DNA from 3 places in the Sphingobacterium zhuxiongii genome. Region 2 is predicted to be linked to each of the others. Evidence: riboswitches for the same ligand, from Rfam matches in the RefSeq annotation. Region 2 holds a riboswitch; each other region holds the start of a gene.
The links. Region 2 has a riboswitch for S-adenosylmethionine ahead of GFH32_RS15950 (methylenetetrahydrofolate reductase). Riboswitches for the same ligand answer to the same signal wherever they lie in the genome.
Positions count from the first base shown of each region.

Region 1 (10,891 bases), 1.9 Mb from region 2:
GGAAGCAGGAGATGAAGAAGTTATGTCTCTTTGGAAAACCATGAACAGCTGGGTTTACGCGGGCTTCGATAAAACATATAAGCAACTAGGTGTAGATTTTGATAAGTTCTATTACGAATCGGACACCTATTTGTTGGGGAAAGATATTATTCAAGAAGGACTTGATAAAGGAGTTTTCTTTAAGAAAGAAGATAATTCCGTTTGGATTGATTTGACTGCAGAAGGCCTTGATGAAAAACTTGTGCTTCGTGGTGATGGAACTTCCGTTTATATCACGCAGGATTTAGGTACCGCACAACTTAAATACGATGAATTCAAGATGAATGAATCAATTTATGTTGTAGGTAACGAGCAAGATTATCACTTCAAAGTGCTGTTCGCTATTTTGAAAAAACTAGGTAAGGAATGGGCGCAGGGTTTATTTCATCTTTCTTATGGGATGGTTGATTTGCCACAGGGTAAGATGAAGTCGAGAGAAGGTACTGTGGTAGATGCTGACGATTTAATGCAGGAAATGTTGGATACCGCTCAGCAACGCACGGAAGAATTGGGTAAAACTGAGGGATTGGAAGAAGATGAAAAAGCTGCTTTATACCAGACATTGGGTTTGGGGGCATTGAAATATTTCTTGTTAAAAGTTGATCCTAAGAAGCGTTTATTGTTCAATCCGAATGAATCTGTCGATTTTCAAGGTCATACAGGACCATTTATACAATATACGCATGCTCGAATTAAATCAGTATTACGAAAAGCAGACTATCAAAAAGATGCTAAAAAAGTAATACCAGCAACGATATCAACTTTTGAGCGTGATCTGATCCAAGCAATTGCTGGTTATCCGGCTATAATTGCTGTAGCGGCAAAAGAATTTAGTCCAGCACAGATTGCGAATTACGCTTATGAATTAGCTAAACTATATAATAAATTCTATCACGAAGAGAATATCTTAAAGGCTGAAGATGAGGATGTAAAACAATTTCGTTTACATTTATCAGCTGCAGCAGCTAAAGTTATCTCTGGATCTATGAAATTACTAGGAATTCAAGTTCCTGAAAGAATGTAATCATGACAAAATTAAACGTTGGATTAATTGGGTTCTCTATTGGGGGACATGTGTTTCATGCGCCATTTATTGCTGGAAATGCTGATTTAAACTTGTATAAGGTAACTGCGCGTAAGCCAGATCAACAAAAGATGCTCGCTGAACGATATCCTGAAGCTATTGCGGTGCAATCTGCAGACGATATCATTAATGATCCAGCGGTAGATATTGTTGTTGTAGCTACATCAAATGATGTGCACTTTAGCCTTGCTAAGCAAGCGCTGGAGGCAGGTAAGCATGTTGTTGTAGAGAAACCCTTCACCAATTATTCTGTTGAAGCAGACGAGCTTATTTCGCTTGCTAAGCAAAAAGGATTGATCTTGTCAGTACATCATAACGCGCGATATCATTCGGATTTCAAAACGGTTAAGAAGGTTTTGGCATCAGGTAGATTAGGTCGAGTTGTAAATTATGAAGCACGATTTGATCGTTTCCGTAATTTTCTTCGTCCGGGAGCTTGGCGTGAAGAAAACTTGCCAGGATCGGGCATTCATTATGATTTAGGTGCTCACCTGATTGATCAGGCTTTGCAATTGTTTGGTAAACCTGATTCCATTTACGCCGATTTGCGTGTACAACGCGATAATGCAAAGGCAATTGATGATTTTGAATTTATACTATCCTATTCAGGGATTAAAGTGTCATTGAAAGGCCAGATGTTGGCAAAGATTCCAACAGCGCGATTTGCGGTCTACGGAACCAATGGTTGTTTCGTGAAATGGGGTGTGGATTCACAAGAGAATATGCTTAGAGAAGGAGCCATGCCACATGAACATGCAGATTGGGGTGTTGAACCAGACGACATACAAGGCACCCTGGCTATTCTAGAAGATGGAAAAGACGTCAATGAACGCGTTGTGAGTGAAGTTGGTTCAGGTCAAGATTTCTACCATAATGTGGTAGCCGCTATTCGCAACGAAGAACTTTTGTTTATCACTCCTGAGCAAGCTAGAGATGTGATTCGTATTTTAGAACTGGCCGAATTATCTTGGAAAGAACAACGCGTTGTTTCTTTAGAGGGTGAACTGATATCCTAATGAATAATTACGACGCAGTTATTATTGGAGCAGGTGCTTGCGGTTTAATGTGTGCCGCGCAGGCTGGTCTACTCGGTAAAAAGACCTTGTTAATCGAGCGCAACGAAAAGCCTGGAGCAAAAATCCTTATTTCTGGTGGTGGGCGTTGTAATTATACCAATATTCATACGTCCGTTGATAATTTTGTATCCGAGAATTCGAAGTTTTTAAACGCCGTTTTTTCGCAATGGACAGTAGATGATACCCTAAATTTCTTTGAACAATACGGAGGGATAACAGGGCAGGAGAAGACTCTTGGCCAGCTTTTTCCTGTGTCTAATAAAGCAAAAGATATTGTAGCGACTTTCAGTAGCCTGTTATATGACACTGGTCAAGATCTTTGGCTAAATACAGAAGTTAAACAAGTTCACAAGCTAGCAGAAGGTTTCGAAATTGTTGTTGATCGCGGGGGAAGCTCACAAACGATTGTTGCAAAGAAAGTCGTGATGGCTTCAGGAGGTCTTCCTGTGGCTAAACTAGGGGCATCGGATTTTGCACTTCGCGTCGCTAAGCAATTTGATATACATGTCGTGCCAACGGCAGCTGCGCTTGTTCCACTGACGATTACGGGAAAAGATGCCGATTGGTACGCATCACTTGCTGGAAATTCTGTTTTCGCGAGGGTCTATAACGATAAGATCGCTTTTGAGGAAAATATTCTCTTCACTCATTGGGGACTTAGTGGTCCCGCAATCCTTCAGATATCTTCATATTGGAAAGCAGGGGAGCAATTTACAATTGATTTGCTACCAAAATTTAAGCTGGAAGACGTTATTAAACAAGAACGTAATGAGGGTGGTAAACGAACCGTTGGTCAGTTATTGAATGATTATTTTACAAGGAAGATGGTCGAGGCTTTAGGAAAATACCTTCCATTAGATATTAAAATCGCTTCCCTCAGTAAAGTCGATGCAAAACTTATTGTAGATGTCGTACACCGATTTAAAGTTAAGCCTGCGGGAGATAAGGGGTATGATAAGGCAGAAGTAATGCGTGGTGGCGTTTCGACAGAAGAGCTTCATGCTAAAAACCTCGAATCGAAGAAGATAAGTGGTCTTTATTTTGGTGGAGAAGCTGTTGATATTACAGGTTGGTTAGGCGGCTACAATTTTCAATGGGCATGGGCTGCAGGTTTCGTCATTGCTCAAGATCTTTAACATTCTTTCCTTAAAAGGAAATAGCCGCACTGAGTGCAGCTATCTTTGGGTCATTAGTTTCCTTAATTAAAGTTTTTCTTCCTTTTTTATTAGCATTCCTTTTCTATTAATTAAATGTGTATTCAAACTTTGCCTCTTCTTTCGCTGCATCTTTAATGATGATATCCTTGGTGGATGCTGCATTATCATTGACTTTAATTTCCAATTTTACCGTTGACGGTTTATCCACTTTCGCGCGGATATAGATTTTCTCACCCTTTTTAGGGATTTTTCTAGTCGTACTAATTGCTTCGCCAATTTTATAATCTTTTTTCTCTTCTTCAGCCTTGCTTCCAATGAAAAATACGCTTGATATTTTAGCATCTTTGTCACTTATCGACAGAATCTTATAGGAAATCTTGGCATCCATTGGGTATTTATTAATTGGCTTTGGCTTGTTTTTTTTGTCATCATCACAAGAAGTTATGAAAATGAAGGCCACAAGCGTCGCTACTTTAATGCCCGCTCTCAATGAAATTAGTTTTTTCATAAAATGAATAAGATAAAAATAAATAATAGTAATTAAATAAAACAATTGTCGACTAATGTTTTGTAGTTATACGATACTTGTAATCAAAACGCTACAACAAACTATGTTTAGATGTTATTTATTTTTCTTTTATAAATTATTCTGAATAAGAAGGATAATAGAGAACCTATCTATATTTTTCCTACTTTTGCATACTGAAGCAAACTGGTTCTATCGCTGCTCTGTGTTTAAACAGAGAAGAGGAAAGTCCGGGCAACAAAGAGCGACACGCTTCCTAACGGGAAGGCTATTTAAAATAGACAGCAAGTGCCACAGAGAATATACCGCCTTGCAAAAGGTAAGGGTGAAAACGTGAGGTAAGAGCTCACGGTATTGTATGGCGACATGCATTACGGTAAACCTCGTGTGTTGAAAGACCAAATAGGTTACGAGTTCGGAAAGCTGCTCGTTTTCTGCCTTCGGGCACTCGTAATGGGTAGGTTGATGGAGCTTGTGTGTAAATGCAAGCCTAGATAAATGATAGAAATTCAGTAATGGATACAGAACCCGGCTTACAAAGTTTGCTTCTTTTTGATTTGTTTAATATTTACCAATAAACTTGAAAGACATAATATGACAACAGTTTTAATCATCGATGATGAGCGTCCGATACGTAGTTCTTTACGAGATATCTTGGAGTATGAAGATTATAAAGTATTAGACGTCGACAACGGCGAAGATGGGCTAAAAATATTAAAAAAGGAGAAAATCGATCTTGTTCTTTGCGATATCAAAATGAATAAGATGGATGGTATGGAAGTTTTGAGTACTGCAAAAGAGTTCTCAGACGTTCCTTTTATCATGGTTTCTGGTCACGGTACGATTGAAACTGCCGTAGAGGCCGCGAGGAAAGGTGCATTCGACTTCTTAGAAAAGCCGTTAGATTTAAATCGTCTTTTAATTACTGTTAGAAATGCGTTAGAAAAAAGCTCTTTAGTTAAGGAAACAAAAGTTCTGAAACGTAAGTTCTCAAAAACCAAAGAGATCTTAGGTAGTTCAACGGGTATCAGTTTAATTAAAGATACTATTGATAAAGTTGCTCCAACCGAAGCGAGAGTATTAATTACAGGTGCTAATGGTGCAGGTAAGGAATTAGTCGCTCGCTGGTTACATGAAAAGTCTTCACGTGCCGCCTCTCCATTAATCGAAGTTAACTGTGCTGCAATTCCATCCGAATTGATTGAGTCCGAATTGTTTGGACACGAAAAGGGATCATTTACTTCGGCTGTTAAACAACGAATTGGTAAGTTTGAACAAGCAAACGGTGGTACCTTGTTTTTGGATGAGATTGGCGATATGAGCTTATCAGCCCAAGCAAAAGTACTTCGTGCCTTACAGGAACATAAAATTACACGTGTAGGAGGGGAGAAAGAGATCGATGTCAATGTACGTGTGATCGCGGCAACAAATAAGAATTTATTGCAGGAGATTGAAGACGGTAATTTCCGCATGGACTTGTATCACAGATTAAGTGTAATCTTAATCCATGTGCCTTCCTTAGCAGAGAGAAAAGATGATATTCCAACTTTGGCTACTGCATTCTGCGAAGAAATATGTGCTGAATATAGTATGCCAGTAAAGCAAATCACGCCTGACGGGATGAAAGCTCTACAATCTTTACCTTGGACTGGGAATATTCGCGAGCTTCGTAATATGATTGAGCGTTTAATCATTCTTTGCGATAAGAAGATTACGGAAGTAGATGTACGCATGTTTGCTAACCCAGAAAGCATTTCTTCAGTTCCTAAATCAACCGGTTCCTCTGATAGCGCAGAAGGATTTGATTTTGAGCAATTTACTTCATTTCAGGATTTTAAAGATTACTCCGAATGCGAGTTTATCAAATATAAGCTAGAAAAGAATAACTGGAATGTCTCGAAGACGGCAGATGATTTAGATATTCAACGTAGTCACTTGTATAGCAAAATTGAAAAATTTGGTTTAAAGAGAGACTAAAGAAAAAGGAATTAAAATAAAAAGCCTCGCAATTTGCGAGGCTTTTTATTTTTCTAGCTATAATCCTAGTCGTTGAATTTTCTTTTCTGCTTTCTATAAAGCATAAAGATTACGACCACTAATAAAATCACACCAATCACTGCATAGGATGAATTTGACGTTTTATGGACTTGCGAAGTACTATCTTGCGCGAAAGCGCTGATTGCCGCCACATTCATCAATGCCAAGACATTCCATTTTCTCATAATACTCAGAATTTAAAGTTTATTTTTAAATATAGTAAATATATTAAGCAAAAACCATGTCATTTATTTTTCTAAAATAAAATTATTTTTAAGGATGGAGAGAATTGGTAGGTAATTACGAAAAAAAAGCGCAATAATTATTGCGCTTTTCTTCTTTTCAATTTTAGATTATTTCGGCTATGAAATTTCCTTGCTGATGAATGATCGATCTTTTATCAATTATCTCTTGGATGTTTATCGTACCAATCACATATTTGTGATTTTCACTGTAGAAACGCTCGGAGATATTGATGAAATTAATATTTTCTAAGATATCTTCCTCTTCATATCTGAAATATGCAGTAATTGTATAGTCTTTCGTGTATTTTACACGCTCGGCATCTAAATGTTTTTTGTATTCATAACGATAATCATATCGTAATGCCGTAATATCAGATAATACTGCTGATCCTGTCGGGTGTCCTCCAGCGCCTTTACCTAAGAAAAATTGTTCATCGGCAAATGCCGCTTTTACTAACACTCCATTGTATTCATTCTCAACATTAAAGAGGATATTAGACTTTTTAATGAATTTCGGAAGAACATATAGAACCACTTGTTTATTGTCAATTTCTTTGGCTAATGGAATCAACTTGATCTTATAGTCTTTCTCGCGAGCATAGCGTATATCAGCGTCTCCTAGCGTATCAATTCCTAGATTCAAGATCTCTTCTGGATTAATGTATAATCCATAAGCATGAGAAGCAACAATAGCTAATTTGAATTTCGGGTCAAAACCGCCAACATCTAATGTTGGGTCGGTTTCTGCGAATCCTAAATCTTGCGCTTTTTTTAGTGCAACATCATAACTCTGACCTTCATTGAATATTTTCGATAGAATATAGTTTGAAGACCCATTGAAAATACCACTTACAGAATGCAATAGTTCATTGTCATAGTACTCTTCTAAATTACGAATGATTGGAATACTTCCGCAGACAGCACCTTCATATAGCAAAGAAGTGCCGTGTTGATGTTGAATCTCAACAAGTTCTTCTAAATGCGTCGCAATCATTTTCTTGTTTGCTGATACGACATTTTTGCCAGTAGATAGGGCGCGTTTCGTTATTTCAAATGCTGCATCAGCATCATCAATTAGCTCAACTACCGTATTAATTTCAGGATCATCTAATATGACATTCGCATCCGTGGTAAATAGTTCAGCTGGGAGACTTCTTTTCTTATCTGCATTTTTGATTACAAACTTCTTAATCTCTAGATTTAAATCCTTCGTTTTGATGATATCGTATAATCCTTGGCCGACTACGCCGAATCCAAACATCCCGATAACCAGTTTTTTACTCATGGTATACTTTTAGTGTGCTCTTTTCTTTTTTTATATTCTACTAATCGTTCAAACTATTTGATTTTCTCAAATGCTTGTTCTAGATCTGCTTTGATATCCTCGATGTGTTCAATACCAACTGACAATCTTAATTGTCCTGGTGCTACCCCTGCTTTTAATTGATCTTCAGCACTCAATTGTTGATGGGTTGTTGCTGCTGGATGAATAATTAGCGTTTTCGCATCTCCAACATTCGCAAGGTGACTAATTAATTGAAGAGAGTCAATAAATTCATTTGCTTTTTCAACTCCGCCTTTTACCGTGAACGATAGCACTGCTCCATAACCATTCTTCAAATACTTTTGTGCATTTTGATGATAAGGATGATTCTTTAATCCTGGGTAGCTTACTTTCTCAACTTGAGGATGAGCATCTAACCATTGTGCAATTTCTAACGTATTGTCAACATGTCGTTGAACACGAAGTGATAATGTTTCCAAACCCTGTACTAATAAGAACGAGTTGAAAGGTGATAGGGCAGGGCCAAAGTCTCTTAATCCTTCAACACGTGCTCTAATTGCAAATTGAATATTTCCAAAAGGTCCGTTTTCACCGAATACGTCAGCAAATACAAGTCCATGATATCCTTCAGAAGGTTCAGAGAATTGCTTGAACTTACCATTCCCCCAGTTGTAGTTACCACCATCGATGATGACACCACCAATACTAGTTCCATGACCGCCAATCCATTTGGTTGCTGATTCAACAACGACATTAGCACCATGTTCTAAAGGTTTAAATAAATAACCACCAGCACCGAATGTGTTATCAACGATTAAAGGCAAATCATGTTTTTTAGCTACAGCCGAGATGCGTTCGAAATCAGGGATGTTATAGCTCGGGTTTCCGATTGTCTCTACGTAAATAGCTTTTGTTTTATCATCGATTAATGCTTCGATATTGTCTGCGTCTGTATCTGCTGCAAAACGAGCTTCGATACCTAATCGTTTGAAAGATACTTTGAATTGGTTATAAGTACCGCCGTAAAGATTTGCACCAGAAACAAAGTTGTCGCCTGCTTCCAAGATATTCGTTAGTGCGATAAATTGAGCTGCCTGTCCCGATGCAACTGCAACTGCTGCAACACCTCCCTCTAAAGCTGCAATGCGTTTTTCAAACACATCGGTTGTAGGGTTCATGATGCGGGTATAGATATTTCCGAATTGTTTTAATGCGAATAAATTAGCTCCATGTTCTGCATTGTTGAAAACATATGAGGAAGTTTGATAGATTGGTACGGCCCTAGATCCTGTAGTTGGGTCAACTTCTTGTCCTGCATGTACCTGTAATGTTTCAAATTTTAAGTTTTTAATATCAGCCATTGTTGTAGATTTTTAAAATGATAAATAATGAATTGTTTTCTTTTTTGTGTTGCTTTTGGTCGTCTTGTAAAGGTATGTAGATTCCACAACGGTAGAACCCAGTTAGATACCGACGACTATCGCATTCGTGAACAGGTGTTCACGACGAAAAAGAAAGTATTGGAGCACTTGCTAGTCGGTTTTCCGCTAGAATATCCAATTAAAGAATTTGAAATAGTTGAAGTCATAGTCTATGTCATTTATATGCTCCGCAGCTTAATTGCTTTGGACAGGAATTGGCACCTTTTCAATCGCTATTGAAGGTTGCCAGTGGGTCTTTGAGCCAGTCTCTCGCCACTTCTTTATAAATCAAGACCAATCGATTGGAAGGGTTTTGATTAGGTACCGATTGCTCGGCACTGCGCAAATATACATTGCCAAATTCAATTTTGCAATGTTTTTTTAATAAACGAGCTTCCGAACTCGATAAATCTTGAAATTATCGAAAGCGGAAGCTCGTAAAAATATAATATTAGTAAATGCGAAGGCTTAGTAAGATCCAGCCTTTATATCACGCATCTGTATAATTTGATCGACGATGTAAACGGTATTACCACGCCATGGTAAAGCTCCTTTATATTCTTTGTAATGCAAATCAAAAACTTTACCGCTATTCACTTCGAGGATTCGGTAAATAGAGTCGTTTTCTATAGAGAACTCAAACTGATTACTCGTTAACCCTGTTCCTGCCTTGCTCGTACCAAAGCCCTCTTGAATCAGTTTACCCTCATAGGTTTTAAATAGATTTCCTTTCTTTACAGCATAATTCAGGACTCCAGATTTGACTCCTTCACCAAATACAAAATAGTATTTCCAATAAATCAGACCGCCGCCTAACAAGACTAGAATTAAAAGCGTCCAACTGATAAACTTACGAATTGCCGATCCACCTTTTTTAGGGACTTGGTTTGTTGTGGTTTCCATGTTAAGATTATTTTGTCAGCAAACCACAAAAAAGATACCTAAAATATAGAAGTTTATGGTAATCAGTTTCAATAGTAGCTATATGTCCGCAAATAAAATTGAAAATGTAAGCTAAGCTAGCTTCTTCATTTCCTGTTCGATGCCCTCTTGCGTCTGTTTTCCAACTGGTACTAAAGGTAAACGAACGGTATCAACACCAAAGCCTTTTTGTTTTAAAATATATTTTACTCCAGCTGGGTTTCCTTCGATAAAACACAGGTCGGTAATACGCAATAAATCAGAATGGATAATTCTTGCTTGTTCGTAATTTCCTTCAAGGCATAGATGCGTAAGCGCTGAAACCTTATTTGGGTAAGCGTTTCCTACAACTGATATAACGCCAACAGCGCCTAAAGCGATCATTGGTAAAGTTGCCGGATCGTCTCCGGAAATCAGCATAAACTCTTTCGGTTTGTCGCGCAGTATTTCGCTAAATTGTGCAAAACTACCTGATGCTTCTTTTATAGCGATAATGTTGTTAAAATCATTAGCTAATCGAAGTGTAGTTGCGGATGTCATATTGCTGCCGGTACGGCCGGGAACATTATACAATATAATTGGAAGGGGAGAGGCTTCTGAAATAACCTTGTAATGTTGGTATATACCCTCTTGCGTTGGCTTGTTATAGTATGGAGAAACTGATAGTATCGCAATATAATCCAAGACATCGAAATTTCGAGTTAATTCGGCAATTTCCATGGTATTATTGCCTCCAATACCAGCGACTAAAGGGATACGTTTATTGACGTGCTTCGAAGTAAATGCCCAAACCTGCTTTCGTTCCTCATTAGACAACGTAGCGGTTTCGCCCGTTGTTCCCAATGAAACAATGTAATCAATTCCCCCTTGGATTTGGTAGTCTATTAGTCTACCTAGGGTCTCATAATCCACAGATCCGTCTGCATTAAAAGGGGTAACTATCGCTACTCCTGCTCCTTGAAGCTCATTCATTCGTGTATAATTATTTAATTTAAGTATTTTTAATTATTTATCATGGCTAATAACTCGCTCTCCGAGATAATCGGAACTTGCAACTTTTCAGCTTTTGCCAATTTGGATGGACCCATTTTATCACCTGC
Region 1 covers NZ_CP045652.1:1,311,681-1,322,571, forward strand. The annotation lists gene argS (arginine--tRNA ligase) at 1-1,063, shown strand, start outside; gene GFH32_RS05715 (Gfo/Idh/MocA family protein) at 1,066-2,139, shown strand; gene GFH32_RS05720 (BaiN/RdsA family NAD(P)/FAD-dependent oxidoreductase) at 2,139-3,335, shown strand; gene GFH32_RS05725 (hypothetical protein) at 3,442-3,864, opposite strand; RNA gene rnpB (RNase P RNA component class A) at 4,062-4,434, shown strand; gene GFH32_RS05735 (sigma-54-dependent transcriptional regulator) at 4,477-5,859, shown strand; gene GFH32_RS05740 (LPXTG cell wall anchor domain-containing protein) at 5,925-6,104, opposite strand; gene GFH32_RS05745 (homoserine dehydrogenase) at 6,268-7,449, opposite strand; gene GFH32_RS05750 (O-acetylhomoserine aminocarboxypropyltransferase/cysteine synthase family protein) at 7,503-8,810, opposite strand; SAM riboswitch class I at 9,047-9,160, opposite strand; gene GFH32_RS05755 (hypothetical protein) at 9,339-9,773, opposite strand; gene dapA (4-hydroxy-tetrahydrodipicolinate synthase) at 9,885-10,763, opposite strand; gene ligA (NAD-dependent DNA ligase LigA) at 10,793-10,891, opposite strand, start outside.
Region 1: it holds a riboswitch for S-adenosylmethionine, as region 2 does, so the genes downstream of both, GFH32_RS05750 (O-acetylhomoserine aminocarboxypropyltransferase/cysteine synthase family protein) here and GFH32_RS15950 (methylenetetrahydrofolate reductase) in region 2, are expected to answer to the same signal.

Region 2 (10,891 bases):
TGTTTGGTGTACGTGAGAATGAGATAAATTCATAGAACGCATCAGTAGATGATCCACGAATCATCATATTGTCGCCTGCGTATTCACCAGCGCGGTGCATGGGATCCGACCATGCTTTTAATTGTGCATATGCTCCAGTAATTAAGGCTTGCGGATTCTCCGCAACTCCATCTGTATCCATGGAACCTTTAGGCAATCGGTCAATCTCGCATGAGGAGATTAAAGCAGTTGCTGATAGTAAAAATAATAGCTTTTTCATAATGGTAATCTCCCTCAATTAAAATGTAACATTTAAACCAAACATAAACTTACGCGTAGCCGGATAGACCGATGGGGACGCAGTTTCCAATAACTTTCCGTTATCCGGATTGATTGTCGCCTCTGGATCTACACCCGAGTAGTTTGTCCAAGTGAAAAGGTTTTCACCCGATAAGAATACTCTTACATTACTTAAGTGGTATTGAGGTAATTTAATAGAATAACCTACAGCTAATGATCTTAATCGTAAGAAGTCATTGCTTTCTAAATATCTAGTAGATGCTTTGTTTGCATTGTACGAATTGTTGTATCGTGCAACTGGATGGGTTGCGATGTCACCTGGTTTTTCCCAACGATTCCAACCATCCTGTAATTTCATTTGATTTCTATCAACATATGTTCCGTCAGCATCTAACTCTTGACGTGCATAGTTGTATTTCTGACCACCTAGAGAAAAACCAAAGTTTGCAGATAAGTCGAAAGCTTTGTACGCAACGAAAGTACTGAAACCACCAAATAAATCAGGAGCTGCATTTCCTACTTTTCTGTAGTTTGCGGCAGCATAGTTTTCTGTTGTGCTTTTTCCGATTACATTTCCTTCGGCATCAAGATCGTCTTTATACCACATTGGTTTACCGTTATCCGGATTTACGCCAGCCCATTCGATCATGTAATACGTATCCACCGGAGATCCGATTTCTAATAATCGTTGTGCCGATCCTGCTATACCCGAGTTATCAGAAGCGATAATTGGCTTAGCAACAAGTTGACCATTAACTAACGTTTTGTAAAGCTCGGTTAGTTTGTTTTTGTTGTGACCTAGATTAACATCCATACTCCATAACCAATCGCCTTTTTTAATGATATCACCACCGATAGTTAATTCATAACCTTTATTTTGCATCTCTCCAACGTTTCTCCAGATTGAGTTAACACCAATTAGACCCGTAACAGGAACTTGGAACAATACATTGTCTGTTGTTTTGTTGTAGTAATCTGCAGTTAAGCGCAAGCGGTTATTGAAGAATGCTGCATCTAAGCCGAAGCCAGCAGTGTATGTATTCTCCCATTGTAGATTTGGATTACCAATTTGTGTAATCAATGCTCCAGGAGTACCATTATAACCTGATCCAGTACTAATAGAATAAAGGTCGTATTGCGGGTATAATGAAGTCGGTTTATTACCTACCGACCCGTACGCTGCACGAAGTTTTAAACTATTGATTTTCTCTACATCAAACCAACTCTCATTGTGGATATTCCATGCACCACTGATAGAGAAGAAATTACCATATTTAACATCTGAACCGAAGTTTGAAGCACCATCTCTACGGAAAGATGCTTGCGCTAAATATCGGTTGTCATATGCATAGTTAACATTTGAAAGGTAGGATTGTGTAGCCCACTCTGTAATTGAACCTTTTGTGCGTTCTGGTCTTGCAACAACGTCCAATACTTCGAAGCCAGGTAAGAAGCCTGTTCCGTATATATCAATTATTTTTTCATTGAAATCATTGAATTCATAAGCCACAATACCGTTCAAGGAATGCTTGTCCCATGTTTTGTTAAATCTCAATAATTGGTTGGTATAACGACGTGTGTTATCTAATCGATACTCAGCAATACGTCCTAAAACACTTTCTCCTGCGTTCGAGCGAGGGTCTGTATATCCTGCTGATGAGTAAAGGTTCGTACGGTAGCTATTGACAGATGAAAATGTCAACCAGTCGGTTAGTCTTACATCGAAGTCAAAATTACCTTGTAGCTCGTAATTTTTAGTATCCGAATGGTTCCATTGCAAGTCATAAAGATAGTTTGTACTCGCATTATTTACCCATCCACTGTAGCGATGTGGTACTAATTTCCCTTCTGCATCGTAAGGGCTATCCCAAGGAAGGTTGGTAACCATAGCACCTGTGCTATATTGTCTATCGTCAGTACCTCTTAGCGCTCCAACGATTGAAGGTTTAATACTTAACCATTCGAATGGTTTGTAAACTGTATTTAAACGTACATTATAGCGGTCATAGCTGAATCCTTTAACAGCTCCAAGCTCATTATAGTACCCTAATGATAAATAGGATTGCAATGTCTCGTTACCACCTTGTAATGAAACATTGTGGTTTTGAGTGAAACCATTGCGAACTGCAACATCCCACCAATCGAAGTTTGAATTTCTTAAATCTTCATTCCATCTAGGAAATTTGATATCACTTGCATTTTGAAATGAAGCGAAGTAATCATATAGCTCGCTACCATTCATCATTTCAAGATTACCATTCGTCAATTGGTTGAAACCAAGCTTTGTCGAATAGCTAAGCTGCATTTTTTGTGCTCTTGGCGCTTTTGTAGTTACGACAACAACACCGTTGGCACCTTGAGAACCATAGATGGATGTTGATGCAGCATCTTTTAATACGGTTAAGTTGGAGATATCATCTGGATTCAAGTCGCCCGGCGAATAACCAACGATAACCCCATCAATAACCCATAACGGACTTGTAACACCATTAACAGATGCTTGTCCACGGATAACAACGGCGCCACGCGTACCAGGACGTCCTGTTCCTGGAGCAACATATACACCGGCTGCCTTACCATTTAACATGTTTTCAACCGATGGTGTTGTTACATCTCTAAGTTTTTGTCCACTAACATTTTGTAATGCACCCGTTAAACTTTCTTTTTTCTGTTGAATACCGTACCCTACAACAACAACTTCATCTAATGAATTGACCGACTCTTCTAAGTCGATGCTCATGTTGTTTGACTCGATTTTACGTTCTACCTTTTCATAACCTACTGCAGAGATTACCAAGGTTTGACCTACTTTAGCGTTGATTGAGAACGCACCATTCTCATCAGTAGAAGAGACGGTCTTAGGATCTTCTTTGACGCTAATTGTTACAGCACTTAAAGGTCCTGAGGCACCTTTGATTGTTCCGGAAATTACTTCCTGAAAAGCAACAGCATGAATTGAACTTGACTCCTTGAGGTTTGACGCTAAAACAGCATCTGGAGTAAGTAGAGCTAATGTCAGTACCGATGTGATTGGATAAAATGTACTGGCAAGAAAGGCTCTTTTAAATCTTTTTTTGCACATAATTGTTGTGTTTAGTATGAGTAGTTTTGGCTACCACAATTTAGTCTTGTTACGACAATATTAACTTTTTGTAAATACAATACTCGACCTTTTTCTAACTCAAACGTTTGCGCATTTTTATGCAACCGATTGCATATGCAACTCCATGTAAATGCCTTTTTTAGTGTTTTCTTTAAATATTATTGCATAATAAGTTTGCTCAACAACTATAGGTCAGCAGCTTATAGTGGAAAGATTTTTTAATATTTATCCTATCTTCAATTTTCCTAATTGTTAAATTGATACGGGAGTCTAAGACCGCTCATTGCGACTTATTTTCTCAATTATTTGTGTACTTTTGCATTCAAATTTATCATATGACAATCGATCAAAGCTTCTATATTGGCTACGTTAGTAAAACCCGCGGTTTGAAAGGTGAAGTACAATTGTTCTTCGAATTTGAAGACTACATGGAACTCGATTTTGATGTGCTTTTTTTGGAGGTGAATAAGAAACTTGTGCCGTATTTTGTCGATCAGATAAAGATGCACAACAACAGTACAGCCTATGCTACATTTGAAGACATCGATCATATTGATAAAGCGCAAGTATTGGTGCGTAAGAAAATGTATCTCCCATTAGCACAAAAGCCTGAACGTGATCCTGACGATTTTAGATATACCGATCTTGTCGGTTATCTTGCGGTAGAGGAAGAAGAAGGAGAGTTGGGCGAAATCACACAGGTTCAAGAAATGCCACAGCAATTTATTGCAACAGTGGATATGGATGGAACAGAGGTGATGTTCCCATTGAACGAAAAGTTTATTGTCGGCATTGATCCTGAAGAACAAGTCGTTGTACTTCGACTTCCTGAAGGACTGATAGATATGTATTTCGAGCAGTAAAAGACATCTTTTCTACCGTATTCATTTTTATTTTATGGTTTTCATTTTGAGTTCTTGCTTCTATTAGCGATATTAGCCCTCGCTTATAGAGAAAGGCAGAGGGACTAGACCCGCTGAAGCCTTAGCAACCTGTCCCTTGACAAGGTGCTAAATTCTACCCCAATGGGAAAGATAAGTTGAAACTCAGATATCGCTGTGTTTTCTCTAAGCCTAACAATATTTTATGAAAATCGTAGAGCACATTAAGAACGCCAAGGGAAAGCCCCTATATTCATTCGAATTATTGCCGCCAGCAAAAGGCCAGGGGATTCAAAGTATATTCAAGACGATGGATGAACTAATGGAATTCAAACCTCCATTTATTGATGTTACATACCATCGTGAAGATTACCTTTATAAGCAGCATTCTAGCGGTTTGTTGGAACGCGTAGCTTATCGTAAGCGTCCCGGAACTGTTGCTATTTGTGCAGCTATCATGAGTAAGTATAAAGTCGATGCGGTTCCGCACTTAATTTGTGGTGGATTTACCAAAGAAGAGACTGAGAATGCTTTGATAGATCTAAACTTTTTGGGTATAGATAATGTGTTAGTATTACGTGGAGATGCTAGAAAGGGAGATTCAGACTTTATTCCAACAGTTGGTGGGCATGCTTACGCAACTGATTTATTGGAGCAGGTTGTCGATATGAATAATGGACGTTACTTGCATGAAGATATTGAATTCTCTGAAAAAACTGATTTTTGTATCGGCGTAGCGGGATATCCAGAAAAGCATTTTGAAGCGCCAAATTTCAATACTGATTTCAAATGGTTGAAAAAGAAAGTAGAAATGGGGGCTGAGTTTATTGTAACTCAGATGTTTTTCAACGTTAATAAATACAAAGAATTTGTAACCAAATGTAGAGAGCATGGAATCAATGTTCCTATTATCCCAGGCTTAAAACCACTAACAACAAAGAATCAGCTGATCACGCTACCTCGTATCTTTCACCTAGATATCCCTGAGGAGCTTAGCGAGGCTGTAGACGCTTGTAAAACCAATGCCGATGTACGTCAAGTGGGTGAGGAGTGGTTGGTTCAACAGTGTAAAGAACTTATTGAATTTGGAGCGCCAGTTCTTCACTTCTATACAATGAGTAACCCTGGACCTACCAAGAAAATAGTTGAAAAGCTCGTGTAGAGCAATTTCTAAATATAAGATTTAACAAAAAGAGAACCCTATAGCAGAGGTTCTCTTTTTGTTTTTCATAGTAGTATTCCAATTATAATGACTGCTGTACTGGTACTTGTTAAATTTTGTTAAGGAAGCCATTGATACTTAATTTCGATTTATCTTTATTTCTTTAATACTAACCTGTACTAGCTATGAATTATAATAAATTAAACAATCTACTTGGTTGGAGCTGTGGAATACTTGCGACTTTGATCTATATCATGTCTGTCGAAAGGTCAAGCAGCTGGTGGGATAACGGAGAATTTATCGCTTCTGCGTACAAATTAGAAGTTGTTCACCAACCTGGTGCTCCTCTATTTTTAATGCTTCAAAATGTGTTCTCGAACTTGGCAATGGGCGATGTTTCGAAAATTGCCTATTGGATGAATATAGGATCAGCAATTTGTAGCGGATTAACAATCGTATTCCTGTTCTGGACAATTACAGCTATTGCAAAGAAGTTAGTATTAAATAAATCAGAATGGACTTCGTCGAAACTGTATCAAGTGTTTGGAGCTGGTATTGTGGGGGCATTAGCATATAGCTTTACAGATTCATTTTGGTATTCAGCAATTGAATCGGAAGTTTATTCAATGTCATCCTTGTGTACAGCGGTGGTTTTCTGGTTGGCGCTTAAATGGGACGCAAGGGCTGATCAAGCAGATAGCAATAAGTGGTTAATATTAATTGCTTATGTTATGGGCCTGTCTATTGGTGTACATTTATTAAATCTATTGACTATTCCTGTAATTGCTTTAATGATATACTTCCGAAAAGCAACAGTGATTAACTGGAAGGGCATATCCAAATCATTAGCGATTGGTGTATCCGCTCTAGCCTTTGTATTATGGGGAGTTATTCAGTATAGTGTGCGGTTTGCTGCAAATTTTGACTTATTCTTCGTTAATACGCTAGGTATGCCTTTCGGCACCGGTGTGACAGTCTTTATTGTACTAATCGTCGCGGGCCTTGTTTATGGACTTTATTATTCGGTTCGTCATTCGAAAGTGCTTCTTAATTTAAGTTTACTGAGCTTGAGTTTTATTCTTCTTGGCTTTGGTTCTTATAGTTTGTTGCTCATTCGTTCTCAGACCAATATTACATTAAATAACTACGACCCCGACAACGCTTTCAATTTGCTAAGCTACCTTAGTCGCGAACAATATCAATCAGAACCCCTTTTTAAAGGACAGACATTTGATGCCAAACGAATTGATGTCAAAGAAGGTAGTACCTATAGAAAAGACAAAGATCGCTATCGGGAAATCAGTAGCAATGTTCGTTATGTATACGATAAAGAAATGCTATTCCCTAGAATTTATTCCGATAAGCATACCGATTTCTACCGCCAGTATTTGAATATTCCAGAAGGGCAATCGCCAACAATGGCCGATAATCTGAAGTTTTTCTTCAATTATCAATTTAATCATATGTACACGCGTTATTTCTTATGGAATTTTGTAGGAAGACAAAATGATACACCTAGTCAAGGACAAGTCTATGCAGGAAACTGGCTATCTGGAATTACCTTTATCGATAATATTCGACTTGCAGGACAAGACCACTTGTCAGAGCGTATGTTGAAAGATCCTAGTCGCAATACCTATTTCTTTTTGCCGCTTTTACTAGGGATTATAGGAATATTTTGGCAGTTGAAGAAAAGTAAGCGAGACACGGCAATTCTAGGTATGCTATTTTTTGTAACAGGCTTAGCCATTGTAATCTATTTAAATCAGACTCCTCTTCAGCCGAGAGAAAGAGACTATGCTTATGTTGGTTCTTTTTACGTATTTGCTATATGGATTGGTTTGGGAGTGATCGGGATGGTAGACATCCTACAAAAGTTTGTGAAACTACCGGCAAGAACGCTAGCATTATCAACTAGTGTTGTTTGTTTACTCGCGGTGCCCACTTTGCTGTTAAAGCAGAATTGGGATGATCATAACCGAGACGAACGTTTAATGACTCGGGACTTTGCACTTAACATGTTGAACTCTTGTGCACCAAATGCCATTCTATTTACCTATGCGGATAACGATACTTTTCCCCTATGGTATTTGCAAGAAACGGAGGGTGTTAGGCCCGATGTACGAATATTGAATTATGGATACTTGCAATCAGATTGGTATGTTGAGCAAGCGCTAACCGATATGAATGAGTCGAAAGCATTACCATTAGGCTTTAGCTATGACAAAGTGAAGCGCGGAATTCGCGATGGCATTCAAGTTTATGATATGGGTGTCGAGGGATATACTGATGTGAAAACGGTGTTGGATATCATGCTTTCTGATAACCAGCAAAATATGATGCAATTACAAAGTGGAGAGTATGTCAATGTGATGCCGACTAAGAAACTGCAACTTAAAATTAATAAAGATCAAGTATTGAAGAACAATGTAGTTCCAGATGCTTGGAAAGATTCAATTCCTGAATACATGCAATGGGACTATAATCAGAGTTATGTATCTCGTGCAGAATTGAGTTTGATGGGTTTATTAGAGCATAATAACTGGGAGCGACCGATTTATTTCGTGAAGCAGGCTCCAAATGATATTTTCATGGGCATGGATAAGTACTTAGCTTCAGAGGGTTTAGTTTATCGTCTAATGCCAGTGGAGGTCGGGCAAAAGACTGACCATCCAAGTTTGTTGAATACAGATGCGATTTACAGCAATGCGGTTGAAAAGTTTAAATGGAAAGATATCAAATCCCTTGATCATTTCGATACAGATTCGAATTTTATCTACGAGTCCTATATTCAGCCAAATTTATATGCGCAGGGTCTTGAAAATTTAGTTCAACAGAAAAAGCTCTCTGAGGCAAAAAAACTAGCTTTGGTAGCTTATAGTCATCAACCTAAAGAGCCGAAATCGATGCGTCAGACTTATTTAAATACTATACTTACGGATACGCTAGTAAGGGTCAAAGAGCTTGATAAAGCGAAGGAAATGGCAGCAAAGAATATAAATGCAATTGATGAACAGCTAAATTATCAATTGGGAATCATGAAAGCGGCAGCGCCTTACGATTTATATAGTATCCAATTGGGTTTAGGCGCTTTAGAGAAATATCAAGCAATTTTGAAAGATATTGGCGATGCAGCTTTAATTGCTGAGGGGAATCGCGTTTGGAGCAAATATGAGCAGGCTTGGTTGCAAGGAAGCTAGTATTGATTAAATAGTAAAAAAAATAGGGGCTACGATATAGCCCCTATTTTTTTGTTCGTTATATTTTATTTTTTAGCTTCTTTAGCCCAAGAATCTTTCAAAGTAACGGTTCTATTGAAGACTAGTTTTTCAGCGCTAGACGCACGATTATCTGGCGTAAAATAACCCAATCGAATGAACTGATAGCCTTTTCCAATTTCTGCATTTGCTAAGTCAGGTTCGATATAAGCTTTTTCAATAATGTGCAAGCTGTCTTTATTGATTGAAGATTTGAAATCTTCAGCGGCAGCAGGGTTTTCATCATGGAATAGACGGTCGTACAGTCTTACCTCAGTTTCTTTTGCATGTGCAACAGAAACCCAGTGGATTGTACCTTTAACTTTCATACCAGAAGTATCTTCTCCAGATTTAGAATTCGGAGCATATTCGCAATAAACTTCTGTTACATTGCCATGTTCATCTTTTTTGAAGTCTGTACATGTAACAATATAACCGTGTTTTAAACGTACAGATAAGCCTGGTCCAAGACGGAAGAATTTCTTAGGCGCATCTTCCATAAAGTCATCGCGCTCAATCCATAACTCCTTAGAAAATGGAATCATACGAGATCCTTCTCCGCCCTCTACCTCAGGATTGTTTTCACCGTGAAGTTCTTCAACTTGACCTTCTGGATAATTTGTGATAATCAACTTGATAGGGTCAAGAACAGCCATTCTTCGCCATGCAGTCTTATTTAAATCTTCGCGAATACAGAACTCTAAAAGACTTACATCAATCATGTTCTCACGCTTTTGAATACCAATGCGTTCACAAAAATTACGAATACTTGCTGGGGTATATCCGCGTCTTCTTAGTCCAGAAATCGTAGGCATCCGAGGATCGTCCCAACCTTCAACGAATTGCTCGTTGACTAATTGCAGTAATTTACGCTTACTCATCACTGTATAATTCAGGTTTAAGCGTGCAAATTCATACTGTTTTGAAGGGAATATCTCTAATCTGTCGATTAACCAGTCATATAATGGACGGTGTGGAATAAATTCCAATGTACATACCGAATGTGTAATCTTTTCAATTGAATCAGATTGTCCATGAGCAAAATCATACATCGGATAAATACACCATTTATCGCCTGTTCTGTGGTGATTTGCATGTTTTATGCGGTAGATAATGGGATCACGCATGTGCATATTAGGACTTGCAAGATCTATCTTAGCGCGAAGAACTTTGGCGCCATCTGGGTATTTTCCGGCACGCATATCTTCAAACAGTTGAAGGTTTTCTTCAACACTGTTGCTACGGGCAGGCGTAGGTTTTCCTGGTTCTGTCGGTGTTCCTTTGGCAGCTGCAATTTCTTCGGCAGTGCTATCATCAACATAGGCGAGATCTTTCTTGATCAACTCGACTGCATAAGCATAGAGTGTATCGAAATAATCAGATGTATACAATTCTTCAGCCCACTGGAATCCCAACCATTGAATATCTTTCTTAATACTATCCACATACTCTACATCCTCGGTTACCGGGTTGGTATCATCGAAACGTAAGTTTGTTTTTCCGTTGTACTTTTGCGCTAAAGCAAAGTTTAAACAGATGGATTTTGCATGTCCGATATGAAGATAGCCGTTTGGCTCGGGAGGGAAACGTGTCAGTACACGCCCATCATTCTTCCCATTTCGAAGATCCTCTTCGATAATCTCTTCAATAAAATTCAATGATTTTTCTTCTTCTACCATGTAGCAAAGTTAGCTATTTCATCGATATATTGGATGAGAAGCTGCCGAATACTTAATGCTTTTTACTTATTTTCGAAATATTAAAACTTACATATGAGATTTACACTTTTTCTTCTGATTTGCTTATCCCTTCCAAGCCTTGTTTCTGCTCAAAAAAGGGTGAAGCCCAAATTGCTTATTTATGCAGATGGATTCGTCGGTTGGGCGGCAGCGGTACAAGCTAGTAAGTCTAACGTGGAGACAATATTAGTTATCGATAATCTTGATTTCTTAAAGACATCTGAAGGAGAAAAAGTGGTGATTGATCAGAAATTTAAACTTAATGGTGGTATCTGGATGGAGTTGCTGATGGATATGGCGTTAAGTAAAACAAGGGATCAAACACTTGCAGAAACGGTGATGAGCGATATAAATCCTAGATTAGCGGCAAACAGTATCGATCGATTTAAAGCCAAAATGCAAGGAGTAACTTTGATTGTAAGTGAAAAGGTAATCCAATTCGATAGAAATAGGAAAAGCTGGCAGATAAC
Region 2 covers NZ_CP045652.1:3,753,177-3,764,067, reverse strand. The annotation lists gene GFH32_RS15965 (RagB/SusD family nutrient uptake outer membrane protein) at 1-259, opposite strand, end outside; gene GFH32_RS15960 (SusC/RagA family TonB-linked outer membrane protein) at 278-3,361, opposite strand; gene rimM (ribosome maturation factor RimM) at 3,718-4,245, shown strand; SAM riboswitch class I at 4,326-4,423, shown strand; gene GFH32_RS15950 (methylenetetrahydrofolate reductase) at 4,469-5,425, shown strand; gene GFH32_RS15945 (glycosyltransferase family 117 protein) at 5,611-8,625, shown strand; gene GFH32_RS15940 (glutamine--tRNA ligase/YqeY domain fusion protein) at 8,691-10,361, opposite strand; gene GFH32_RS15935 (FAD-dependent oxidoreductase) at 10,455-10,891, shown strand, end outside.

Region 3 (10,891 bases), 1.1 Mb from region 2:
ATATTGAGCTTTATCCTTGTCTACGCCTAATTTTTCTGAAATGCTATTGATGGCTTGTGATCCAACACCGCCGGAAATTAAATCTGTAATATTCATCTTTTGGTTTATTTTGTTATAATTATTATAAATTTACTGCTGATAACTCAAATATAAAGCCAAATTAAAAACGGATGCTTAAATCACTTATAGGGTCACTCTTGTTGACTGGATTGTTTATTTCATGTCAACCGAAAAGCGAACAGAAAGAGGAAATTGAGACCGAACAAACTCACCTTACCGCTACTTTAGCCAAGGATATTTTTGCGTTACCAACACACTGTTTACAGGTTGAATATCCAAACAAATTGGGGCAAACGATTGGGTCCGCTGCCGATCTAAAAACACCCAAGGCCTTACGTCCTGTGTTCTATGGTTGCTACGATTGGCATTCTTCAATGCATGGTTATTGGTCTATCGTCAAGTTAATGAAGCAATTTCCTGAGCTTGATGCAAATGGGGAAGTCCGTCAAGTTTTAAATACACATATCACTCCGGAAAATGTTGCGATTGAAAAGGCTTTTTTCGAGAATGAACATAATTTAGCCTTCGAGCGAACTTATGGATGGGCATGGTTATTTAAATTGCAAGAAGAATTGTACACATGGAATGATCCCGATGCAAAGCGTTGGCAAGCTGCATTACAGCCTTTGGTAGATCTTCTTGTGACTCGTTTTAAAGTATATCTTCCTAAGCAGCTTTATCCTATTCGGACAGGACAGCATGATAACACAGCATTTGGTCTTTCACTTTCGCTCGATTATGCGAGAACAGTGGGGGATAAGTCCTTCGAAGCGGCAATTAAAGAGCATGGCCTTCGATATTTTAAGCAGGATATAAATTGTAATCTTGCCTATGAACCTAGTGGTAATGATTTCTTATCCCCTTGCTTGGAGGAGGCATTCTTAATGAGTAAACTCATGGACAAGCAAGAGTATAATGCTTGGTTAGAAACCTTTATGCCTGTTTTATTCGATAAAAACTTCAAGCTGGAGCCTGCAGCTGTGAAAGATAGAACGGATGGAAAGCTTATACATCTCGATGGTTTAAATTACAGCCGTGCAGCATGCTTTTATGGAATTGCAAAACAGGTTCCCGAACTCCAACAATTACGTCTCCTCGCAGAGAAACATATCGCGTATTCCATTGGCAATATATCTGCTAAAGATGACTATATGGGTTCCCATTGGTTAGGAACCTTCGCTTTATACGCTTTGAGTGAAGGGGAGTGAAGTGTTAGATATTAGACATTAGATATTAGATAAGACATTAGATTTTAGATATTAGACTTTAAAGTTTTGAGAATCCAGCGATAAAGCAGAATTGCGACAACCATGATGTTGGCCGAATAGTTATAGCATTTTTCAAATTTTTCAACCTGGACTCTAATATTTAACGTCTTATATCTAACATCTAATGTCTAAAATCTAATGTCTAACATCTAGACCACAATTAACCTATTTTCCTCCAATTTTACAGCAACTCGCTGAATAAGGGTAATCCCGTCTTCTTTGGAAATAATTGCGGAGAGGTCTATCCCGCGTCTAGATAGTGCGGATAATAAAGCTGATCGGAAAGCAGATTTACTTTGTCCCCAATACGATTCGACAATGTCATTGTTTAGAACGACAAGTTCTTGTGTAGAGTAGTGATGAAACTGCTCGGCTAAATGTTGTTGTAATGATTTTGTGTTTGACATACAATTAAGATTTAAAATGTTGAACCATAATTGCATTCAGAAAGGGTGAAATAAAGGCGTATCGCGTTTATTTTGGCATAATACCCGTATTGTTTTACCACCGCGGTGTCTTCACTCGGTTGGTATTGCTATCGCAATTCTGAATACTCTACAAAGTTAGTAGATTTTATTTTTTATTTCCAAATTTTATTTCATTTTTTTGCTGAGATCAATTCTGTTTTTATGTTAAAACATTATGAATAAGCGTGTTAAAAAAAATGAAAGTGATTGCAATAGGGGATGTGTTTGATGGAAATAAAAATTAGACAAGTAAATTTATGCTAAGAAGTAGATAAATTTTGGAGATAAAATTAGACTTAGGTGCTTGAAAAGAATAAGTAAAAAACATTAGTATATACCAATATACCATCAGAATCTGGTAGTCTACTCTCGTAATCGTCAACCTAATAGGCTTTAGAACGTCTTTCAAAGCTCTAACTACTAACTACTAAATACTACCTACTAAATTCTCTACAGTTCTTTTCTCAACCTTGCTACCGGTATATTCATTGCTTCGCGGTATTTTGCTACGGTACGTCTAGCGATTGAATATCCTTTTTCTTTTAGAATATCGGTTAATTTTTCGTCGGCAAGAGGTTTTCTTTTGTCTTCGTTCGCGATACATTCTTCAAGAATTTTCTTGACTTCTTTGTTTGATACTTCTTCGCCTGATTCAGTTTGAATAGCTTCGGAGAAGAACGATTTTAAAAGAAAAGTACCGAACTCTGTTTGTACATATTTGGAGTTTGCGACACGGGAAACAGTTGATATATCCATTTCAATACGGTCAGCTATGTCTTTTAGAATCATAGGCTTAAGCATACGGTCGTCACCAGTTAAGAAATACTCGTATTGGTATTCCATAATGGCGTTCATCGTTTTCAACAAAGTCTGTTGTCTTTGTTTGATGGCATCGATAAACCACTTTGCGGAGTCTAATTTCTGTTTTACAAATTGTACAGCCTCACGCATTTTTTTGTCGTTTTTCTCTGCTTTTTCATAGTGCTCAAACATTTCTTGGTAGGAGCGAGATACGCGAAGTTCGGGTGCATTTCTACCATTTAAGGTTAAATGGAGTACGCCGTCGTTGTTACTAATATGAAAATCGGGAATAATATGCAGTTGTTTTCCAGCAACAGCGCCAGAATCTCCAGGCTTAGGATTTAGTTTCAATATTTCATTGACAATATCCTTCAATTCTTCCGAATTAACGCCCAGTTGTTTTTCAATTTTATCGTAGTGCTTTTTGGTAAACTCATCCAAGTAGTTTTCGACAACTTGCATTGCCTTTTGAATCGTGGAGTTTTCCTGATCTTTTTTGCGAAGCTGTATCGCTAAGCATTCTTGCAGGCTCCGCGCACCAATACCTGCGGGGTCGAATTCTTGGATAACCTTAAGCATCTCTTCGACGTCTTTCTCTTCTACAATAATATTTTGAGAGAAGGCTAAATCATCGATTAGTGAGGGGATAGGGCGTCGAAGATAACCATCGTCGTCTAGACTACCGATTATTTGTTGTCCTATTAAATAGTCTTTATTGGAAAGGGCAAGTAGGTCAAGTTGATTTTGAAGATTTTCAAAGAATGAATCTTGGATAGCAATAGGCATTTCCTTTTTGTTATCGTCATCATCTGAATCATAGCCTGATCCATAGTCTTTATAGTCGTCTTCTTGAATATATTCATCTACGCTGAACTCGTCTTCGTAGGTGTTTTCATCGGAGTTGAAATCGTCATCGGGATCCTTGTCAGGGTATTCCTCAACAGGATCGTTCATATTAGCTAAACTGCCGTCTTCTAATGCAGGGTTTTCTTCGAGCTCTTCTTTAATGCGTGCATCTAATGATACTGTAGGCACTTGAAGAAGCTTGATAAATTGGATCTGCTGAGGCGATAATTTTTGTAGTAATTTCTGCTGTAGTGTTTGTCTTAACATGTCCCCGATTATAAATCATCGTAAAAATAGCGAATATTATTTAATGAAGATCAATATATTCCTTAGCAAATTTCAATTTAGGTATAATTTTTGCGGCCTGAAGACTTCATACACAAGGAGAAAAGTGCTTCCAAAAGCGAATTGTTAAAATTCGTTAATTTTTAGACCTAAGTACATTTTTAAGCGTTTTAATACAGTTTTTTCCAAAGTTTTGCTCATATTTACCTCATGTTTAGACGGGTCAAAAACAAATTCTTGCGTATTGCACTGATAGCTATCTATTTTGTTATTTTATTCACTTGTGCAGTACAAATCAACTTTCTGGGCTTGTTTGGTGCATCGCCTACCAAGAAAGAGATTTTGTTGCCCAGCTTAAATATTTCCTCAGAGCTGTATACTGCTGACTCCGTTTTGATCGGTCGTTATTACAAGCAAGATCGTGATCCCGTTCCTTTCGATAGTATTTCTCCTAATATCATAAACGCATTGATTGCTACAGAAGATGTTCGTTTTTACAAACATAATGGTGTAGATGTAATCGGCTTGTTTGGTGGTTTGTTGTCAACTTTTGGAGGTAGCGATCGTGGTGCAAGTACGATTACCCAGCAATTAGCAAAGAATCTATACCGTACCCGCTATCAAGATTCGCAGGGTTCACTGGGTAAAGTACCGGGATTAGGACTTTTGGTGACGAAATACAAGGAGTGGATGACGGCTTTTAAGCTGGAAAATAAATATAGTAAGCAAGAGATTATTACGATGTACTTGAATACGGTTTCCTTTAGCAATAATGCCTACGGGATTAAATCGGCTTCTGTACGTTATTTTGATAAATTACCGTCTGAGATTACGGTTAACGAAGCGGCTGTCTTGGTTGGGATGCTGAAAGGAACAACGCTTTATAACCCGATTCGTAATCCTAAAAATGCGCTGACCCGTAGAAATGTAGTTTTAGGACAGATGCAGAAGGAAGGATATTTGAAAGCCGAGGAAGTAAAGTCGCTGTCGAAGGATTCCCTTGGCTTAAATTTAAACAATAAAGAAGTTCGTAGTTCTAATGATTCCTATTTACGTACTGCCGTTGAAAAGTGGTTAGAGAAATGGGCGACTGAAAATGAAATTGATATATACACATCTGGACTAAAAATTTACACGACGATTGACTCGCGGATGCAAAAAATTGCGGAGACCGCAGTTTCTGAAAAAATGCGTGATCTACAACGTCGTTTAAACAATGTTTGGTCTGGTCAAGAGCCATGGCGCGATAAAGAAGGTAATGTTATTCCAAATTTCTTGGAAGATCAGGCGAAGAAGCTTCCGGTTTTTGCTTATTTAAAAGAGAAGTATAAAGACGATACCAAGGTGTTCGAGGAGTTGAACAAGAAGAAGGAAATGGAAGTGTTTACTTGGGATGGGATGGAGAAAGTAGAATATTCTACGATGGATTCTTTGAAACATTACATTGCGATGCTGAATACCGGTATGATGTCGATGAACCCTTATTCCGGGGAGATTAAAGTTTGGGTAGGAGGTATAAACCATGATTTTTATAAGTTTGATCATGTTAATCAATCGAAACGTCAACCTGGATCAACCTTTAAGCCTTTTGCTTATGTGACTGCTTTAGAGGCGGGAAAAACACCTTGTGATAAATATACGGACAAACCGGTTAAGATTGAGTTTGTAAATAATAAGGGAGAAAATGAGGTTTGGGAGCCTAAAAATGCGGATTGGAATTTTTCTTATAGTGAGCTGTCGCTAAGACATGCTTTAGCTCGTTCTTTAAATTCAGTTACTGCTCAAGTTACGCAAGATGTGGGATGGGATAATGTGGTTAAAATGGCGCATACATGTGGTATTGAGAGTAAGTTAGAATCTGTCCCTTCGGTAGGTTTGGGGTCTAATGAAGTTTCTGTATTCGAGATGGTTCGCGCTTACAGCACGTTTATGAATGCTGGGAAGAAAACGGAGCCGCTGTTAGTGAAGCGTATTGAAGATAAGGATGGTAAGGTTTTAGCAGAGTTTAAATCCGAGCAAAAGCAAGTAATCAGTCCGGAGAATGCTTGGTTGATGGGTTATATGCTTCGTGGGACGATTGAGGAATCTGGTGGTACTTCACAGGCGCTATGGGAGTGGGATTTATTTGAAAATGACAATCAGATTGGTGGAAAAACCGGTACTTCGTCCGATTATGTTGATGGTTGGTACATGGGTGTTACCAAGGATCTAGTAACGGGCGTTTGGGTTGGTTGTGATGAACAGAGTATTCATTTTAATAGTTCCGCAACGGGAGAGGGCTCGAAGACAGCGCTTCCGATTTTTGCGGTGTATATGGAAGAGTTGTACAAACACCCTGAATTAGGGGTGACGACAGGGAAGTTTCCTGATCCAACGGTTGAGATTAAAAAAACATACAATTGTCCGGGACCTCGTGTTCGCTCTACGCGTGATACCACAAGTTCGGATTCCGCGGAGGGAGATGCTGAAGTTCCTGCATTGACCTTACCAGAGATTTTAAGAGAAATAGAGGGACAAGAAGAAGGACAGGAGTAATTAGAAAATACTAGCTGAAATATTTACTTTTATAGTGCTAATTCTAACTTTATGAAATTTAACCAGATTCGCTTATCTAGGCTTTTTGTTTGTGCCATTGGTTTTTTGCTAACCTTAGGTTTCCTACCTCAGTTGGCAAATGCGCAATATTTCGGGCAAAACAAAATGCGTTATAAGAAATTGGATTTCAAGGTGTATGAAACACCTCACTTTAACCTATACTACTACTTGAAGAATGATTCTATGATGAATTGGTTGGCCAAGGAGAGTGAAGTGTGGTATGAATTGCATCAACAGGTTTTTCAAGATACATTTTTCAGAAAGAACCCGATTATCTTCTATAATAATCATCCGGAATTTCAACAAACGACGGCGATTAATGGGGAGATTAGTGTGGGGACAGGTGGTGTGACGGAAGCGTTCAAGCAACGTGTTGTCATGCCTATTATGCAGATTAATCAGCAGACGCGACATGTATTGGGTCACGAGATGGTCCATGCCTTTCAGTATCGTGTATTGATCGAAGGTGGAGATTCTACGCGATTGGAAAATGTGGCTAATATTCCACTTTGGATGGTGGAAGGTATGGCAGAGTACTTCTCAATTGGTAAGAAAGATGCTTTTACCTCGATGTGGATGCGAGATGCTTATGCGCGTAATGATCTTCCTTCATTGGGTCAAATGACAGAACAGATGAATCGGTATTTTCCTTATCGATTTGGACAGGCGTTTTGGTCCTATGTGGGCTCCACTTATGGAGATACGGTTATTATGCCTTTATTTATAGAGACTGCGAAGTATGGTTATGAACAAGGGATTCGTCGCGTGTTTGGTTATGATGCACAGACAATGTCGACCTTGTGGAAAAACAGTATGGAGAATTCTTATAAAAACTCCGGAAAGGATACGACTTCACGTCCGATTGGACAACCTCTACTAACAACAAAGAATGCTGGGCGGATGAATGTTTCGCCTGCGATTTCTCCGAATGGAAAATATGTTGCCTTTTTATCTGAGCTTGATTTGTTTAGTATCGATCTGTTTTTGGCTGATGCGGAAAGTGGTAAGATTATTCGAAAGCTCGGAAGTCGGCTTACCAATAAGGATATCGATGAGTTTAGTTTCTTAGAGTCAGCCGGTACCTTCTCACCAGATAGTAAGAAATTCGCGTTTTCGGTATTCAGCGAAGGGAAGAATAAATTGATGGTTGTCGATGTGGAAACCGGAAAAACATTGTCGGTGGAGGCGATGGGTGAGATATCGGAGTTTACGAATATTACCTGGTCTCCAGATGGCGAGCATGTTGCTTTCTCAGGTTTAGCAAATGGTCACTCTGATATATATGTCTATAACCTGCAAACAAAAGTAGTAAACCAATTGATGAACGATAAGTTCTCAGATTTTCAGCCGAGCTTCTCGCGCGATGGTCGCTATATTGTTTTCAGTACGGATCGCGTTGCCCTAAATTCGGATTCGCGTACTGTGGATATTCCAATGAATTTAGCGTTTGTGGAAGTCGCGACAAAAAAGATTACCAATTTAGAGGTGTTCCCAGGAGCGAATAATTTAAACCCTCATTTTTCAGCAGACGGAAAAGACATCTATTTCTTGTCGAATAGCGATGGTTATCGAAATATGTATCGCTATACATTTGAATCTAATCAGGTGGCAAGAATGACTGATTTCTTTACGGGGATTTCAGGGATTACAGAATATTCTCCGGCGATGAGTATCTCTGCGAATGATGAAATTGTGTATTCTTATTTTAAGAATAACGCCTACAGTGTATATAAAGCGAAAGCTACGGAGTTTGAAGCGCAACCTGTTAGCGCTGGTTCCGTCGATTTTGAGGCTGCGATGTTGCCGCCAATGCAGAGTCGTGGTGTGAATGTGGTTAATACCAATTTGCAAAACTTTAACGCATATTCGAGAATTTCGGACTCACAAATTAATAATATAGCATATCAGCCGAAGTTTAAACTTGATTACTTGGCGAACAGTGGTGTCGGGATGTCAGTAGGTTCTCGTTATGGAGCTGGTATCTCCTCGGGTGTACAAGGGATGTTTTCGGATATTCTAGGCTACAATCAGATTTTTGCCGCGCTAAATATTAATGGTGAAATTTATGATTTTGGTGGACAGGTTGCCTATATCAATCAACGTTCGCGTTGGAATTGGGGTGGATCTTTGTCGCATATTCCATATCGTTTTGGATTTTATCAGTATGATCAACGTGATATCGGGCTTGGTCGTGAGGAGTTAGTGTTGGATCAATACTTGATTCGTTCTTTTCAAACGCAAGCGGATGCCTTTGTAGCATATCCATTTAACAAGCATCATCGTTTTGAAACTGGAGCAGCAGCTTCATATAACTCATATCGTGTAGATCGCTATTATCAAGGTTATGAATCGTACTATGCGAATAAAGAGCGTGTGCCAACTGATGAAGCGAGTCAATTGTTAGGTGCTCGTTTAGATCCGTTTAACTTGTATCAAGTTAATGCAGGATTTGTTGGTGATAATGCGGTATTTGGTATTGCGGCACCACTACAAGGTTATCGTTATCGTTTAGGTGCGGAGCAATATTTCGGGACTTTTAATTTCACGGCAATCAATATTGATTTGAGAAAGTATCATCGCATGAAGCCGTTCACATTGGCCGCTCGTGTTTATTCCTATATGCGTGTAGGTGATGGTGCCGATCAGTTGTATAATATTTATATTGGTTATCCTTATTTAGTAAGAGGTTTTGAAAACAATAGTTTTGGCCCTAATAGTACAGTGACCTTTAATGATCTTTCGGGATCGAAGATGGTTGTTGGGAATTTAGAGTTGCGTTTGCCTTTCACGGGGCCAGAGAAACTTGCAGTACTGCCGTCGGGGATGTTGTTCTCAGATCTAAACTTCTTTATCGACGGAGGTCTTGCTTGGAAGAATGGCAGTGTGATTAAATGGACGAAAACAGATGCCGATAAGATCACTCAGACAGTTAATGGTCAACCCTATGAGATCTATGATGAGAATGTTCGTATGCCTGTTTTTAGTGCTGGTGTATCGCTTCGTGTGAACTTATTTGGAGCAATGATATTAGAGCCTTACTATGCTATTCAATTAAACAATCCGACGCGTTCTAAATTCGGAACGTTTGGATTAAACTTTGCACCGGGCTGGTAGTCAAAGTTATGATTGTTAAGAAATAGATTTAGTGTGGGTAAGGTTGTTAAGGCCGTTGTTTAGCGTTAAGCGAAAACAGCGGCTTTTTTATTAGGGTTAAGTCCAGGCAACGGCAGGCTTAGACTTAACCAGTTGGGGTTGTTTTTGCGGATTAACCGTTCGCGCACCATGCGACCCAATCCACAAAGCTCTTGGTATCTTTTCTCGGCTTCTAGAGCTGTCGAGAAACTTTCTAGATATACTATTCTATTTAATACAGAAGTTGAAAACAGGCCACTATTCGTTGAATCCTGCATATGTTGTTGCAATAAGATCATGTCGTTGCTAATTCCTAGTTGAAGAAATTTTCTGTTGGCGTCTGTACTGATGTATAAATGGTGTGCTTTCATCTTATTCTCTTGTTTTAGCTAAAATATTTGGTTATTTAAATATGTTTTACTAATTTTATTGGCACAATATTACTAATAATATTAGTATTTCAAAAATTTATTTTAAAAATATTTATATGTCCAACATCGCATCAAATCTAAAGTATCTTAGAAAGAAGAAAGGGGTTACACAGCAACAATTTGCTGATTTAATGGAAATTAAGCGTGCCTCTGTCGGAGCGTATGAAGAGGATAGGGCAGAGCCTAAATATGAGTTGCTAAGAAAAATAGCAGAGTTTTATGAGTTGTCTATGGATGAATTAGCAAACGATGTTATTGATGATAAATGGAAACCGAATCCTAAAAGTAATGCGTCGAACCTACGTGTATTAAGTGTTACTGTTGATTCAGATGATCGTGAGAATATCGAATTGGTGCCTGTTAAAGCGAGTGCTGGGTACTTAAATGGTTATGGGGATCCTGAATATGTTAAGGAGTTACCGAAGTTTTCATTGCCTATGTTTAATCAAGGTACCTATCGTGCTTTTGAGATTAAAGGAGATTCTATGTTGCCATTACCTTCCGGATCGTTAATCATTGCGGAATATGTGGAAAATTGGCACGACATCAAGACCGGACAGACTTATGTGGTTGTGTCTTCCAATGATGGTATTGTTTATAAGCGTATTGGACAGAAATATAAAGAGGATAAAGGATTGAAATTGGTGTCAGATAATAAATCCTACGAGCCATATTGGGTTGAAGCTGGAGATATAATTGAAATTTGGAAAGCGAAAGCTTTTATTAGTACCGAATTGCCTGAGCCTAGTCCCGAGCCTACGTTAGAAGGCTTGTCGTCAATGATGGCGCAGATGCAGAAAACGATTAACGCTGTTGTCGATAAAAATTAATTCAAATGCTGTTTAACATTATTGTTTTGCGTTTTTGAAAAAATAATTATACCTTTGTACTATCTGAAAGGAAGGGGGCATGGTATGCCCCCTTTTTTAATTCATTTATTAAATTATGCAGGTTGAAGAGCGCGTAAAAGAACTAGTTCTAGAGAAAATCGCTGATAGAGAAGATC
Region 3 covers NZ_CP045652.1:2,620,497-2,631,387, reverse strand. The annotation lists gene GFH32_RS11290 (DUF937 domain-containing protein) at 1-96, opposite strand, end outside; gene GFH32_RS11285 (DUF2891 domain-containing protein) at 171-1,268, shown strand; gene GFH32_RS11280 (5-oxoprolinase) at 1,478-1,735, opposite strand; SAM-I-IV-variant riboswitch at 1,793-1,887, opposite strand; gene rpoN (RNA polymerase factor sigma-54) at 2,246-3,709, opposite strand; gene GFH32_RS11270 (transglycosylase domain-containing protein) at 3,938-6,262, shown strand; gene GFH32_RS11265 (PD40 domain-containing protein) at 6,314-9,436, shown strand; gene GFH32_RS11260 (GIY-YIG nuclease family protein) at 9,502-9,825, opposite strand; gene GFH32_RS11255 (XRE family transcriptional regulator) at 9,942-10,715, shown strand; gene rimP (ribosome assembly cofactor RimP) at 10,831-10,891, shown strand, end outside.
Region 3: it holds a riboswitch for S-adenosylmethionine, as region 2 does, so the genes downstream of both, GFH32_RS11280 (5-oxoprolinase) here and GFH32_RS15950 (methylenetetrahydrofolate reductase) in region 2, are expected to answer to the same signal.